Regions from separate parts of the Pseudomonas sp. P1_A1 genome, predicted to be linked through region 3. Evidence: predicted binding sites of a transcription regulator. Region 3 holds the regulator's gene; each other region holds the start of a gene.

Region 1 (4,310 bases), on a different contig from region 3:
CAAGGTCGACAAGGACCTGTTCCTGGGCCATTGCGACCGACCGGGCATTCACCCGGCGCCGTATCTGGCCCGGGCGCAGTGGATCATCATGGAAACGCCCTACCCGCTGGGCATCGAAGAGCTGCAAGGCTTGCTGCAACGTTCCCACCAATTGGTGGTGAGCAAGTTGCCCAAGCGCACGCAGGTCGGCTTGCTGCTTTAAAGCCTGCGCTTAGAACAGCGCAAACAGATTAGCCCCAAGAAACAACTGGTCGATCCAGAACACCTGATGCATCAGCACGATGAGCCAGAACACCAGTTGAAACGAAACCTTGCGGGTCTTGTGCCGAAACACTTGCTGGGCCAGCAAGGCACCCGGCCAACCACCCGCCAGTTCCACCGCGTGCAAGACGTTCTCCGGCGTGCGCCAACTGTCGGCGCGGGCCTTGTACTTGTCCCCCCAGTACAGGAAAAACGCCAGCACACTGACGACGCCATAGGCGGCCAGGGGAATCACCGACACCCCGCGCAGCCACAGCGACACCGAGCCAAACAACGGCACTGCGCACAGCGCAACGAACACCAGCAATTTCAACCGCAGGTTTTGAATCGCTCCCCCGGACTTGCGCCCGGGGTTGTTGCGTGCGGTGGCGTCGCTCATGGCTTGGCCGCGGTCCAGTCGACCCAACCGAACTGCCAGGTCGCCAGGATCACCAGGCCGAACGCAATGCGATACCAGGCGAACGCCGCGTAGCTGTGGCTGGCGATGAACTTGAGCAGGCCCCGGACGGCGATCATTGCGAAGATAAACGCGGTGACGAAGCCGATGGCGAACACCGGGAAATCAGCCGGCACAAACAGGTGGCGGTATTTATAGCCCGAGTACACCGCTGCGCCGACCATGGTTGGCATGGCAAGGAAGAACGAGAATTCGGTGGCCGTCTTGCGCGACAAGCCGAACAGCAAACCGCCGATGATCGTCGAACCGGAACGCGAGGTCCCCGGGATCATCGCCAGGCACTGGGCGAAACCGACTTTCAGGGCTTCTTTCCAGGTGATGTCATCGACGCTTTCGGCATGCACGACATGCTGCCGGCGTTCAGCCCACAACATGATGACCCCGCCCACGACCAATGCGCTGGCCACGGTGATCGGGTTGAACAGGTACTTGTGGATCAGGTCAGCGAAAATCACCCCCAATACCACGGCCGGCAGGAAGGCGATCAACAGGTTCGCGGTAAAGCGTCGAGCGCTGGGTTGCGTCGGCAAACCGATGACCACGTCGAGGATCTTGCGGCGAAACTCCCAGACCACCGCCAGAATCGCGCCGAGCTGAATGATGATATTGAAAGCCATTGCCCGCTCGCCGCCGAAATTGAGCAGGTCCGCCACAATGATCTGGTGCCCGGTACTGGAAATGGGCAAGAACTCGGTCAGCCCTTCTATAACGCCTAAAATCAATGCCTGAAAGGCTGTCCAAAGATCCATCATTCCCCCAAGAAGCCATGCCCCCAGGCATGCCCCGTTAATAATTTGTAGAGCGTTATTCGCGATCAGCGTGCGTTGAAACCCCGCGCGCACAAGATCTACACAAAACCGTAAAAATTCCGTGAAAAATCGACTTGGACTCAGGTTTTCCCGCGCGGGGCCGAAATCCTATCAGACAAGCCTCATTTACGCTGCCGCGTAATAGGACCTGAGTCGGATAGGCCTCGATCGGCAACGTGTGGTTGGATGCTGGCGATCGTTTATGACAAGAACAAGAAAACGGAGTAACAGCGTTATGAACAGCTTGCGCAGTGTGTCGATCAGTCGACGCTTGTGGCTTATCTTGATCGTGGCCGTGGTGATGCTGTTGACGTTGGGTGCGTTGATGCTCAAGCAGATCCACGACGACCTCTATCAGGCCAAGGCCCAGAAGACCCAGCATGTGGTGCAGACCGCCAGTGGCATCCTGACCTACTACCACGATCTGGAAACCGCCGGCACCCTCACCCGCGCCGTCGCGCAGCAGCAGGCACTGACCGCCGTGCGTGGTTTGCGCTACGACCAGAATGACTATTTCTGGATCAACGACCTGACGCCGGTCATGGTCATGCACCCGACCAACCCAAAACTTGAAGGCCAGAACCTCTCGACGATCCGCGACCCGGACGGTTTTGCACTGTTCAACGAAATGGCTGCCATCGCCAAGGCCAAGGGCGCCGGCATGGTCAACTATCGCTGGCCGAAGCCGGGTGCCAGTGCGCCGGTGGAAAAAACCTCCTACGTCAAACTGTTCGAGCCCTGGGGTTGGGTAATCGGTTCGGGCGTGTACATCGACGACATGCAGGCCGAGTTTAATGCGCAGGTGTGGAAGGCGTCTTTCGTCGGCCTGGTGATTGCCCTGATCATGGCGCTGCTGGTGATCATGATTGCCCGCAGCATCGTGCGCCCGTTGCAGGAAACCGTGAACGCCATGGCCAACATCGCCAGCGGTGAAAGCGACCTGACCCGCAGCCTCGATACCCATGGCCAGGACGAAGTCACGCAACTGGCCCGGCACTTCAATGCCTTTACCGCCAAGCTGCGCCTGGTGATCAGTCAGTTGCAAGTATCCGCCGGCGCGCTGGGCCAGTCTTCCAGCGAACTGGGCAACGACGCCACGCAAGCCCAGCAACGCAGCCAGCAGCAATCCCAGCAAATGGAACTGGTGGCGACCGCGATCAACGAAGTGACCTACGGCGTACAGGACGTAGCGAAAAATGCCGAACATGCGGCCAGTGAAATGCGCGATGCCGAATCTCAGGCGCAGCAGGGGCAGATCAATATCGATGGCAGCCTGCAGCAGATCGATAAACTGTCTTCGACCATCGATCAAGCGGTCGAAGTGATTCGTACGCTGGCCGACGAAAGCACGCAAATCGGCAGTGTCCTGGAAGTGATTCGCTCCATCGCCGAGCAAACCAACCTGCTGGCCCTCAACGCCGCCATCGAAGCCGCCCGGGCCGGTGAGCAAGGTCGAGGGTTTGCGGTGGTCGCCGATGAAGTGCGCCTGCTGGCCCAGCGCACCCAGAAGTCGACGGCAGAAATCCAGTCGATGATCGAACGCCTGCAAAGCCATTCCGAAGCGGCGGTCAAGGTCATTGGCGACAGCAGCCGTGCCTCGCAAATCACCATCGAGCAGGCCGGCCTGGCCGGTGCCAGCCTGAATGCCATCGGCCAGGCCTTGCGCAACCTCAACGGCTTGAATGCCTCGATTGCCAGTGCAACCTTGCAGCAGGCGCATGTGGTGGAAGACATCAATCAGAACGTCACCCAGGCCGCCGGGTTGTCCCACAGCACGGCATTGGCGGCCGAGCAGTCGAGCGTGGCCAGTGTTCACCTCAAGGAATTGAGTGAACAGTTGAACGGGTTGCTCAAGCAGTTTCGCGTCTGATCACTTGTAGCGGCTGCCGAACCTGCGAGGCTGCTGCTACACCGGACCGCGCAAGCCGGTTCTACTTGGCCACGCCTGCCGCTACAATCCTCCCCCCTTTCGTCTTCCCCAAGGATCCCCCATGTCCGGGCTTGAACTGTTTGCCGCCGCCCTCGGTGTGATTGCCGTCTGGCTGACGGTCAAACAGAACCCCTGGTGCTGGCCGGTCGGTCTGGTCATGGTGCTGCTGTACAGCTGGATCTTTTTCGAGGTGAAGCTGTATTCAGACATGCTGCTGCAAGTGATCTACGCCGCGTTGCAGCTTTACGGCTGGAGGCAGTGGACTCGCCCGGGCGTGACGCATGACGGGCGGCACGTCAGCCTGCTCGATGGCAAATCCGTCGCGCTCGGGCTGGCCGTGGGCGCGGTCGGCAGCCTGCTGCTGGGGGCTGCGATGGCTCACTGGACCGACGCCGCCCAACCCTGGCTCGACGCCGCCTTGACCGGTTTCAGCCTGGTAGCACAGTTATGGATGGCGCAAAAACGCCTGCAATGCTGGCCGCTGTGGATCGCACTGGACGTCATCTTCGTCGGCCTGTTCATCTACAAAGAGCTGTATCTGACCGCCGCCCTCTATGGGGTTTTCGCCCTGCTGGCGGTGCAAGGCTGGCGGACGTGGCGCGCCGACCCGGCGTTGCGCACATGAAAGTGCTGGTGCTCACAGGGCCAGAATCCAGCGGCAAGAGCTGGCTCGCCACCGAGCTGCAACAGCAATTTGGCGGCGTTCTGGTGGGCGAATACGTGCGCTGGTTCATTGAACAGGAGGCACGGGACACCTGCCTCGCGGATATCCCCAAGATCGCCCGCGGCCAGTTGCAATGGGAAGATGATGCCCGCGCCCTGGCGCCACCATTGCTGATTCTCGACACGCACT
Region 2 (4,310 bases), on a different contig from region 3:
CGGCTTTGCAGGTATTCGCGAGTGGCGACAGGTTCGTCGTGCAGGGTCAGGGCGACCGGGCCGCCGACTGCCGACGGGATCTGGATCGACATGGGCAAGCCTTCCGCCAGCCACGCCGGCAGGCCACCGTTGACGTAGTGATACTTGCTGTGGCCGATGACATCCAGCAGCCAGATAAAACGCCCGGCCCAACCGCCGCCTTCATCGTCATAGACGACATAGACCGCATCGGGGTTGTGCCCCAGTTCGCCGAACAATGCTTCAAGCGCGGCGTGGGTCGGCAACAGGCCAGGCGCAGGCGCCTGACCCAGCTGAGTGCGTTTTGGATCGACAAAGCGTGCACCGGGGATATGCCCTTCGGCATAGCGGGCGCTGCTGGTCAGGTCCACCAGAATCAGTTCGCGGGAGTCGAGACGCGGGAGCAGGTCGCTCGGTTCGATCACCAGCGCCAAGCCAGAGAAGTCAGACATGTGAGGTCTCCAGAGCACAAAGGGGAGGATTGTAGCGCAGCGTCATGAGGGCCTGTTATCAGTTATTTTGGGGCAGGAAATAACCGTAAACAGGCCCTGGCGGTTAATGCCACGCCGTAGCAGCTGTCGAGCTTGCGAGGCTGCGTGCGGCAGCTGCTACACGGCCCTAGCGGTGGCTAAAGCTGTGCAGGGCCTTTTCGATGCATTGAGCGGTTTTGCCGAACGCTTGCACGGTGATTTCCGAGAACGGTCCGCCGCCCTGATCCGCTACCACGATCATGATCACCCGGCCGTTGTTGACCAGTGAACGCAGCAGCAGGTGTTCGCCACTGAATTGGTTACGCAGGCTGGCTGGCAGCAGGGCCGAGAATTGTGCGTTGTTGGCCGGCGTCAGGCGCACCTGGGCCTGTTGCGCGAGCAGGCGTTGCAGCACGGTGCTCTGGCTGACCACCAGGTTCAGGCCGGCCACTTCCTTGGGTAGCCCGGCGGTCTGGTGCACACGCAAATTGGCATGCGTGCGATCGGCCATCAGAATCATCACCCGGCGCATGCCACACGCCACCAGAGCGTCCCGGGCCGACGTGGTCAAGTGCATGGCATTGGTAAAGCGGCTCGGCTCCACCAGCAATTCGGCGCATTGCTTGCGCCACTTCGCCAGGTCTTCGGCGGTCGGCGCCGGCGCGGGCAACAAACCGGCATGAGCGTGGTGCGCACCCGGTGGCCAGATCAGCGATTCGGCCGGGTGCCAGAGGTCCGGCATGGCGTGTTGACGAGCGCTGTTGGCGGCCTGCTGGTGCAATTGTTGTTGCACCTCCTCCATCGGCATTTGCAGGTAAAGGCTGGTCAGGTACTGCCAGCGCTCGCAGTGGGGACTGTCCCAGGCCTGTTGTGCCGCCAGCGCCAGACCGTTGGCCAGCAGCACGGTATTGGCGGGCTGATTGAGCCAGCGGCGCAACGTCGGGTCATCATCGAGGCGGTTCTGTTGGCGCAATGGGTGATCGCTGTCCCGTGCGATGCGCAGGACTTTCACCAGTTCACGTTGTTCGCTGCGCAGCAGCCGATAACCTTGCTGCACCCAGATCGGCAAGTGCCAGGTGTCCACCAGCGCCAGACAGATATCCAGCAGGCGAACACCGAATAATTGCTTCTCGACTTTGCGCGCCGACTCGCCTTTATGGATGACCCGCAACTCCCACTCTTCAAGCAACTGCGGATGGGTCAGCGCCATGGGCCAGAGTGGCGAGAGAAACAGCAGACTGCCCCAGTGGATGTCCTGCCACAGTCGCGCCAGGCGACTGGCAAAAAAACCGTTGGCCTGTTGAGTGGCGTGCTGGCTGATCAGTTGAAGCTGGCGCAGGGCGACGGGGATTTGCAATTGGGGTTCGGCAGGCAGGCGGTCGAGCAGTTCTTCGGTGCGTTTCAAACCGAGGCGATTGATCGCCACCTCAAGGTTTTCAGCCGGCGTGGTCATGCTGCCATGGGTGTGACGGTTGGCTTCGCGAATCACGCTCAAGGCCAGGGCCGGGCTTTCCTGCATCAGGTCGGCGATGTCGCGCAGCGAGCTGCGGTTATCGCGGATCGCTTTGCAGACCCGGTCGTGGCTGGCTTGCGGAACCGGCAGGCGTACGCCATCGAGAAGCTTGACCCAGCTTTCAAGCGTGGTTGGTTTTGGCGTTGGGACGTTCGTTTCGTTAGCCATGTCTGGACGCGATCATCGTCTGCTTTACCTATGCCCTGAACGGGTCAAATTAGCTTTTCGCCTTAACTGGCTATAGTCTGGCGCAGTTTTGCCGATAAGTAGAAGAAGAGATTTTTTAACTTCCGAATATGACCTTGAACCCGACTCAGTAAGTGCTCTCCTACCTATGGCTAAAATTATCGGCATCATCGTCGTATTCGCGAGCGTGCTCGGCGGATACGTGCTTTCCCACGGCAAGATTGCCGCTCTCATCCAGCCTTTCGAGGTGATGATTATCGGTGGCGCGGCCCTTGGCGCCTTCCTGCAGGCCAACCCCGGCCACATGACAATGCACGTGCTCAAGAAGTCCTTGGGCATGTTCAGTTCGCGTTTCAACCACACCTTCTACCTGGAAGTGCTGGGGCTGATTTACGAGATCCTCAACAAGAGCCGTCGCGAAGGCATGATGGCGATCGAAGGCGACATCGAAGATGCCGCCGCGAGCCCGATCTTCGCCAAGTACCCGGCGGTGCTCAAAGACGAACGCATGACCGCGTTCATCTGCGATTACCTGCGCATCATGTCCTCCGGCAACATGGCTCCCCATGAGCTGGAAGGCCTGTTCGACATGGAACTCTATAGCCTCAAGGAAGACCTCGAGCACCCGTCCCATGCGGTGAACGGCATCGCCGACGCCATGCCCGGTTTCGGTATCGTCGCGGCGGTATTGGGGATCGTGGTGACCATGGCATCCCTGGGCGAAGGCGACCAGAAGTCCATCGGTCTGCACGTGGGGGCGGCACTGGTCGGTACCTTCTTCGGTATTCTCGCGGCCTACGGTTTCTTTGGCCCGCTGGCCCACTCCCTGGCTCACGATGCCAAGGAAGAACTGAACACCTACGAAGCCATCAAGGCTTCGCTGGTAGCTTCGGCTTCCGGGATGCCGCCGTCGCTGGCGGTGGAGTTCGGTCGCAAGGTTCTGTACCCGGCGCACCGTCCTAGCTTCGCTGAGCTGGAACAAGCGGTTCGCGGTCGTTAAGTCATGGAAAATAACCAGCCGATAATCATCAAGCGCGTCAAGCGCATCGCCGGAGGGCATCACGGGGGCGCCTGGAAAATCGCCTTCGCGGACTTCGCGACGGCGATGATGGCGTTCTTCCTGGTGTTGTGGCTGCTGTCCACCGCGACGCCTGAACAGAAGATCGCCATCGCCGGTTACTTCAAGGACCCGGTCGGGTTTTCCGAAAGCGGTACGCCGTACATCATCGACCTGGGCGGCACACCGACCCTGGCACCGGAGAACACTCTCAACCCGGAGGTGAAATCTCAGCCGCAGCCAGACAAGGTGACCATCGACGCCGAGCAGGTTGAAGGCATGGCCGAGCAGGTCGAGAAGGAACGCCTGGAGTTGTTGCTGCAAGAGTTGCAGAACAAGGTCAATGAAAACCCGCAATTGCAGAAATTCAAGGACCAGATCCTCTTCGAGATCACCCAGGACGGTTTGCGCATCCAGATCATGGACGCCGAAAACCGCCCGATGTTCGACTCCGGCAGTGCGCGTCTGAAGCCGTACTTCGAAGACATCCTGCTGGCCATGGCCGACACCATCAAAGCGGTGCCGAACAAGATCAGCATCAGCGGCCACACCGATGCCAAGCCGTACTCGGGCACCGGCGATTTCGGCAACTGGGAACTCTCGGCCAACCGCGCCAACGCGGCTCGCCGTGCATTGGTCGCCGGCAGTTATCCGGACGCTCAGGTCGCGCGAGTCGTCGGTTATGCCTCGTCGGCGCTGTTCGACAGGGAGAACCCGTTCAATCCGGTCAACCGCCGGATCGACATCGTGGTGCTGACCAAGAAAGCCCAGCGTGCCATTGAAGGCGAACAAGGTGCCGAGCCGGCGCCAGTGCCGACGCAAGGGCAGGGCGGCCCCGGCGAAGTGCATGCGCCTCCAGCCGATCCGAACGCATTGCCGGCGGATAAAGAACCGCTGCCGGCACACGAACTTCGTGAGCGTTTGAATCTGTTTGATAATCCGGCGCCGAAGCCGGGCGAGCCGCCCAAACCCGCTGTACCGCCCAAGCAATAACCTGCAGAAAAGCCACCTGAGTGGCTTTTCTGTTTCTGGCTGCGTCACTGCAGCGTCGCAATGACTCGACTCA
Region 3 (4,310 bases):
CGAACCTCGGCGTCCGGCCCCCGCGCCTGCTGCGGCGACCGGTGTCGATCCGCGCGCCTTCGATTCGATGCGTTTCGAGCTCAACAGCCTGCGTGAACTGATGGAAGTGCAGCTTGGCTCGCTGGCCTGGAATCAGCTGCAAGGCAGCCGTCCGGCCCAGGCCAACCTCTGGCGTCGCCTGCAACGCATCGGCCTGTCCGGCCCGTTGTCGCGCGATCTGCTGGCACTGATTACCGACATTGAAGAGCCTCGTCAGGCCTGGCGCATGTTGCTCGCGCACCTGGCGCGGATGATCGCCACCCCGGAAGTCGAGCCACTGGAAGAGGGCGGTGTGATTGCCATGGTCGGTCCGGCCGGCATGGGCAAGACCACCACGCTGGCCAAGCTTGCGGCCCGTTACGTGCTCAAGTACGGCGCGCAGAACATCGCGCTGGTGAGCATGGACAGCTATCGCATTGGTGCCCAGGAGCAGCTCAAGACACTGGGCCGGATCCTCAATGTGTCGGTGACCCACGTTGACCCGGGCCAATCCCTGGTGCAGGCGCTGGAGCCCTTGCTGCGCAAACGCGTGGTGCTGATCGATACCGCCGGCCTTCAGGCCAGCGATCCGGCACTGCGGATGCAGCTCGAAAGCCTGGCCGGGCGCGGCATCAAATCAAAAAATTATCTGGTCCTGGCAACCACCAGCCAGAAACAGGTTCTAACCGCCGCTTATCACAGTTACAAACGCTGCGGCCTCGCCGGCTGCATCCTGACTAAACTGGATGAAACGGCAAGTCTGGGCGAGGTGTTGAGCCTGGCGATCAGTCATGAGTTGCCGGTGGCTTACCTGACCGATGGTCCGCGGATTCCGGATGATTTGCATCTGCCACGTCGTCATCAGTTGGTCAGCCGCGCCGTTAGCGTACAAATGCAGGAAGAACCCAGCGAAGAAGCCATGGCTGACATGTTCGCTGATATTTACCACAGCCCGACCAAGCAGGTTGGCTGAGGTGTTAATGAACATTTTTTGTACCTACATCGATGGTCTGCCATGCATTGTTCCGATGGTGAACGCGCAGCCAGTAATGTGGCCTCCGTCTAAGTAAGACAAGGTAAAGAAATAACATGGGCAGCATGCATCCCGTACAGGTGATCGCGGTGACCGGCGGCAAAGGTGGCGTCGGGAAGACTAACGTGTCAGTGAACTTGTCCCTGGCTCTAGCTGAGCTCGGCCGGCGCGTCATGCTGCTGGATGCCGATCTGGGGCTGGCGAACGTCGACGTTCTGTTGGGACTGACACCCAAACGCACGCTGGCCGACGTGATCGAAGGCCGCTGTGAGCTGCGCGACGTGCTGTTGCAAGGGCCTGGCGGTATCCGCATCGTTCCGGCCGCCTCCGGCACCCAGAGCATGGTTCATCTGAGCCCGGCCCAGCATGCCGGCCTGATCCAGGCATTCAGCGACATCGGCGACAACCTCGACGTATTGGTGATCGACACCGCTGCGGGCATTGGTGACTCGGTAGTCAGCTTCGTGCGCGCCGCGCAGGAAGTCTTGCTGGTGGTGTGCGACGAGCCGACCTCGATCACCGACGCCTACGCGCTGATCAAACTGCTTAACCGCGACTACGGCATGAACCGCTTCCGCGTCTTGGCCAACATGGCGCAGAGCCCGCAGGAGGGCCGCAACCTGTTTGCCAAGTTGACCAAGGTCACGGATCGCTTCCTCGACGTCGCCTTACAATATGTCGGTGCGGTGCCTTACGACGAAAGCGTGCGCAAGGCTGTGCAGAAGCAACGCGCGGTGTATGAAGCCTTTCCGCGTTCCAAGTGCGCCCTGGCGTTCAAGGCGATCGCACAGAAGGTCGATACCTGGCCACTGCCGGCCAACCCGCGTGGGCACCTGGAGTTTTTCGTCGAGCGCCTCGTGCAACAAACGGCAGGACCCGTGCTATGACAGCCAGCGGTTACAACCTCTACAAGAAGTCGGCACGTGACGCGCAGTACGAGCTGATCGAGCGTTACGCGCCACTGGTCAAACGCATTGCCTACCACTTGCTGGCGCGTCTGCCGGCCAGTGTCCAGGTCGAAGACCTGATCCAGGCCGGGATGATCGGCCTGCTTGAAGTATCAACCAAATACGACGCCAGCAAAGGCGCGAGTTTCGAGACGTACGCGGGCATTCGAATCCGCGGCGCGATGCTCGATGAAGTGCGCAAGGGGGACTGGGCGCCACGTTCGGTCCATCGCAATACCCGCATGGTCAGCGACGCGATTCGCTCGATTGAAGCTAAAACCGGCCGTGACGCTAAAGATCACGAAGTTGCGGCCGAACTCCAATTGAGTCTCGACGATTATTACGGGATTTTGAACGACACCCTGGGCAGCCGGTTATTCAGTTTCGACGATCTGTTGCAGGACGGCGAACACGAAGGGCTGCATGAGGATGGCGCGAGTGCTCATCTCGAGCCGTCACGCGATCTGGAAGATGAACGCTTCCAGGCGGCGCTGGCGGACGCGATTGCCAATTTGCCGGAGCGTGAGCGACTGGTGTTGGCGCTGTACTACGACGAAGAGTTGAATCTCAAGGAAATCGGTGAGGTCCTGGGGGTTAGCGAATCTCGGGTCAGCCAGTTACACAGCCAGTGCGCGGCCCGTTTGCGGGGGCGTTTGGGGGAGTGGCGAGCGCGCTGAAGGCAGTGTGGGGACACTGCGAATGGAGCTGGTGTGGTGTTGAACCGTACCGGTCTCGATCTGTTGTGCTCCAGACAGTCATTGAGTGCTTTGCCGGATTGATTGAAATGGCGCGTCCAGGTGCTGGGCGCGTTTAAGACTGCTTGGAGGTCGAATTGGACAAGAACATGAAAATCCTCATCGTTGATGACTTCTCAACGATGCGGCGGATCATAAAAAACCTGTTGCGTGACCTTGGGTTCACCAACACCGCCGAGGCCGATGACGGGTTGACCGGGTTGCCGATGCTGCAAAGCGGTAACTTCGATTTTCTGGTGACCGACTGGAACATGCCCGGGATGACCGGCATCGACCTGCTTCGTGCGGTGCGCGCCGATGAAAGGCTCAAGCATCTGCCGGTGCTGATGGTGACCGCTGAAGCCAAGCGCGAGCAGATTATCGAAGCGGCCCAGGCCGGTGTTAACGGCTATGTGGTCAAGCCCTTCACGGCCCAGGCGTTGAAAGAAAAAATCGAGAAGATTTTCGAACGCATTGGCTGATGTACTGCGCACGGGGGAGCTATGGAGCATAACGAATCTTCACAGGGCGATTTCGAGTCGACCCTGAAAAAACACGCGGTCGAACTGGTCGACAGCCTTGAAAAAGGCAAGTTCGGCGACGCTGTGCAACTGATCCATGAGCTCAACCAGACCCGTGACCGCGGCCTGTATCAGGAAGTGGGCAAGCTCACCCGCGAGCTGCATAGCGCGATCGTCAATTTCCAGATTGACCCGCACATGCCGCAAGCCGAGGAAGTGTCTCAGATCACGGATGCCACCGAGCGCCTGTCCTATGTGGTCAAGCTGACCGAGGCCGCGGCCAACCGCACCATGGACCTGGTGGAAAACGCCACGCCGCTGATCAACAGCCTGAGCGACGAAGCCCAGGCGCTGAGCACGGATTGGGGACGGTTCATGCGTCGCGAAGTCGGGGCTGAAGAGTTCCGCGAGCTGGCCCGGCGGGTCGACGGTTTCCTGACACGCAGCAGTGAAGACAACCGCGTCGTGTCGAGCAACCTCAACGACATTCTGCTGGCCCAGGATTACCAGGACCTCACCGGCCAGGTGATCAAGCGTGTGACCCAATTGGTCACCGAAGTTGAAAGCAACCTGCTCAAGCTCGTACTCATGGCCAGTCACGTAGACCGCTTTGCGGGTATCGAACATGACCGTGAGGCGATGCTGGCTGAAAAAGATCCACAAAAACATCTCTCTCAGGGTGAAGGTCCGCAGATTCATGCCGATAAAAGAGAAGACGTTGTGTCCGGTCAGGACGATGTGGACGATTTGTTATCCAGTCTTGGATTTTAGTTTTCTGGGTTTTTAGACCTGTAGGAGCACCCCCTTAATGAGCTTCGGCGCCGATGAAGAGATCCTTCAGGATTTCCTGGTTGAGGCCGGCGAGATTCTAGAGCAACTGTCCGAGCAGCTGGTCGAGCTGGAAAGCCGACCCGATGATGCGGACTTGCTCAATGCAATTTTTCGCGGTTTTCACACTGTAAAAGGGGGCGCCGGCTTCCTCCAGCTCAACGAGCTGGTGGAGTGCTGTCACATCGCCGAGAACGTGTTCGACATCCTGCGCAAGGGTGAGCGTCGC

The links. The regulator FliA, encoded in region 3, starts transcription of late flagellar genes. The targets are predictions, from matches to a motif close to CTAAAGTTTNNNNNNNNNNNGCCGNTAA.
Region 1: AC1D2Q_RS06585 (methyl-accepting chemotaxis protein) is a predicted target of FliA. The motif match lies at 1,607-1,634, and genes of this name have one in related genera.
Region 2: motA (flagellar motor stator protein MotA) is a predicted target of FliA. The motif match lies at 2,240-2,267, and genes of this name have one in related genera.

The regions. Positions count from the first base shown of each region.
Region 1 is NZ_JBFTZE010000003.1:308,532-312,841, forward strand. Features, by position in the region: gene AC1D2Q_RS06570 (MmcQ/YjbR family DNA-binding protein) at 1-202, shown strand, start outside; gene AC1D2Q_RS06575 (DUF1294 domain-containing protein) at 212-640, opposite strand; gene AC1D2Q_RS06580 (undecaprenyl-diphosphate phosphatase) at 637-1,467, opposite strand; gene AC1D2Q_RS06585 (methyl-accepting chemotaxis protein) at 1,763-3,397, shown strand; gene pnuC (nicotinamide riboside transporter PnuC) at 3,519-4,082, shown strand; gene AC1D2Q_RS06595 (AAA family ATPase) at 4,079-4,310, shown strand, end outside.
Region 2 is NZ_JBFTZE010000005.1:204,620-208,929, reverse strand. Features, by position in the region: gene rhdA (thiosulfate sulfurtransferase) at 1-470, opposite strand, end outside; gene AC1D2Q_RS09925 (HDOD domain-containing protein) at 637-2,169, opposite strand; gene motA (flagellar motor stator protein MotA) at 2,336-3,187, shown strand; gene motB (flagellar motor protein MotB) at 3,191-4,237, shown strand.
Region 3 is NZ_JBFTZE010000010.1:194,800-199,109, forward strand. Features, by position in the region: gene flhF (flagellar biosynthesis GTPase FlhF) at 1-991, shown strand, start outside; gene fleN (flagellar synthesis regulator FleN) at 1,108-1,938, shown strand; gene fliA (RNA polymerase sigma factor FliA) at 1,935-2,675, shown strand; gene AC1D2Q_RS17110 (chemotaxis response regulator CheY) at 2,843-3,214, shown strand; gene AC1D2Q_RS17115 (protein phosphatase CheZ) at 3,236-4,024, shown strand; gene AC1D2Q_RS17120 (chemotaxis protein CheA) at 4,062-4,310, shown strand, end outside.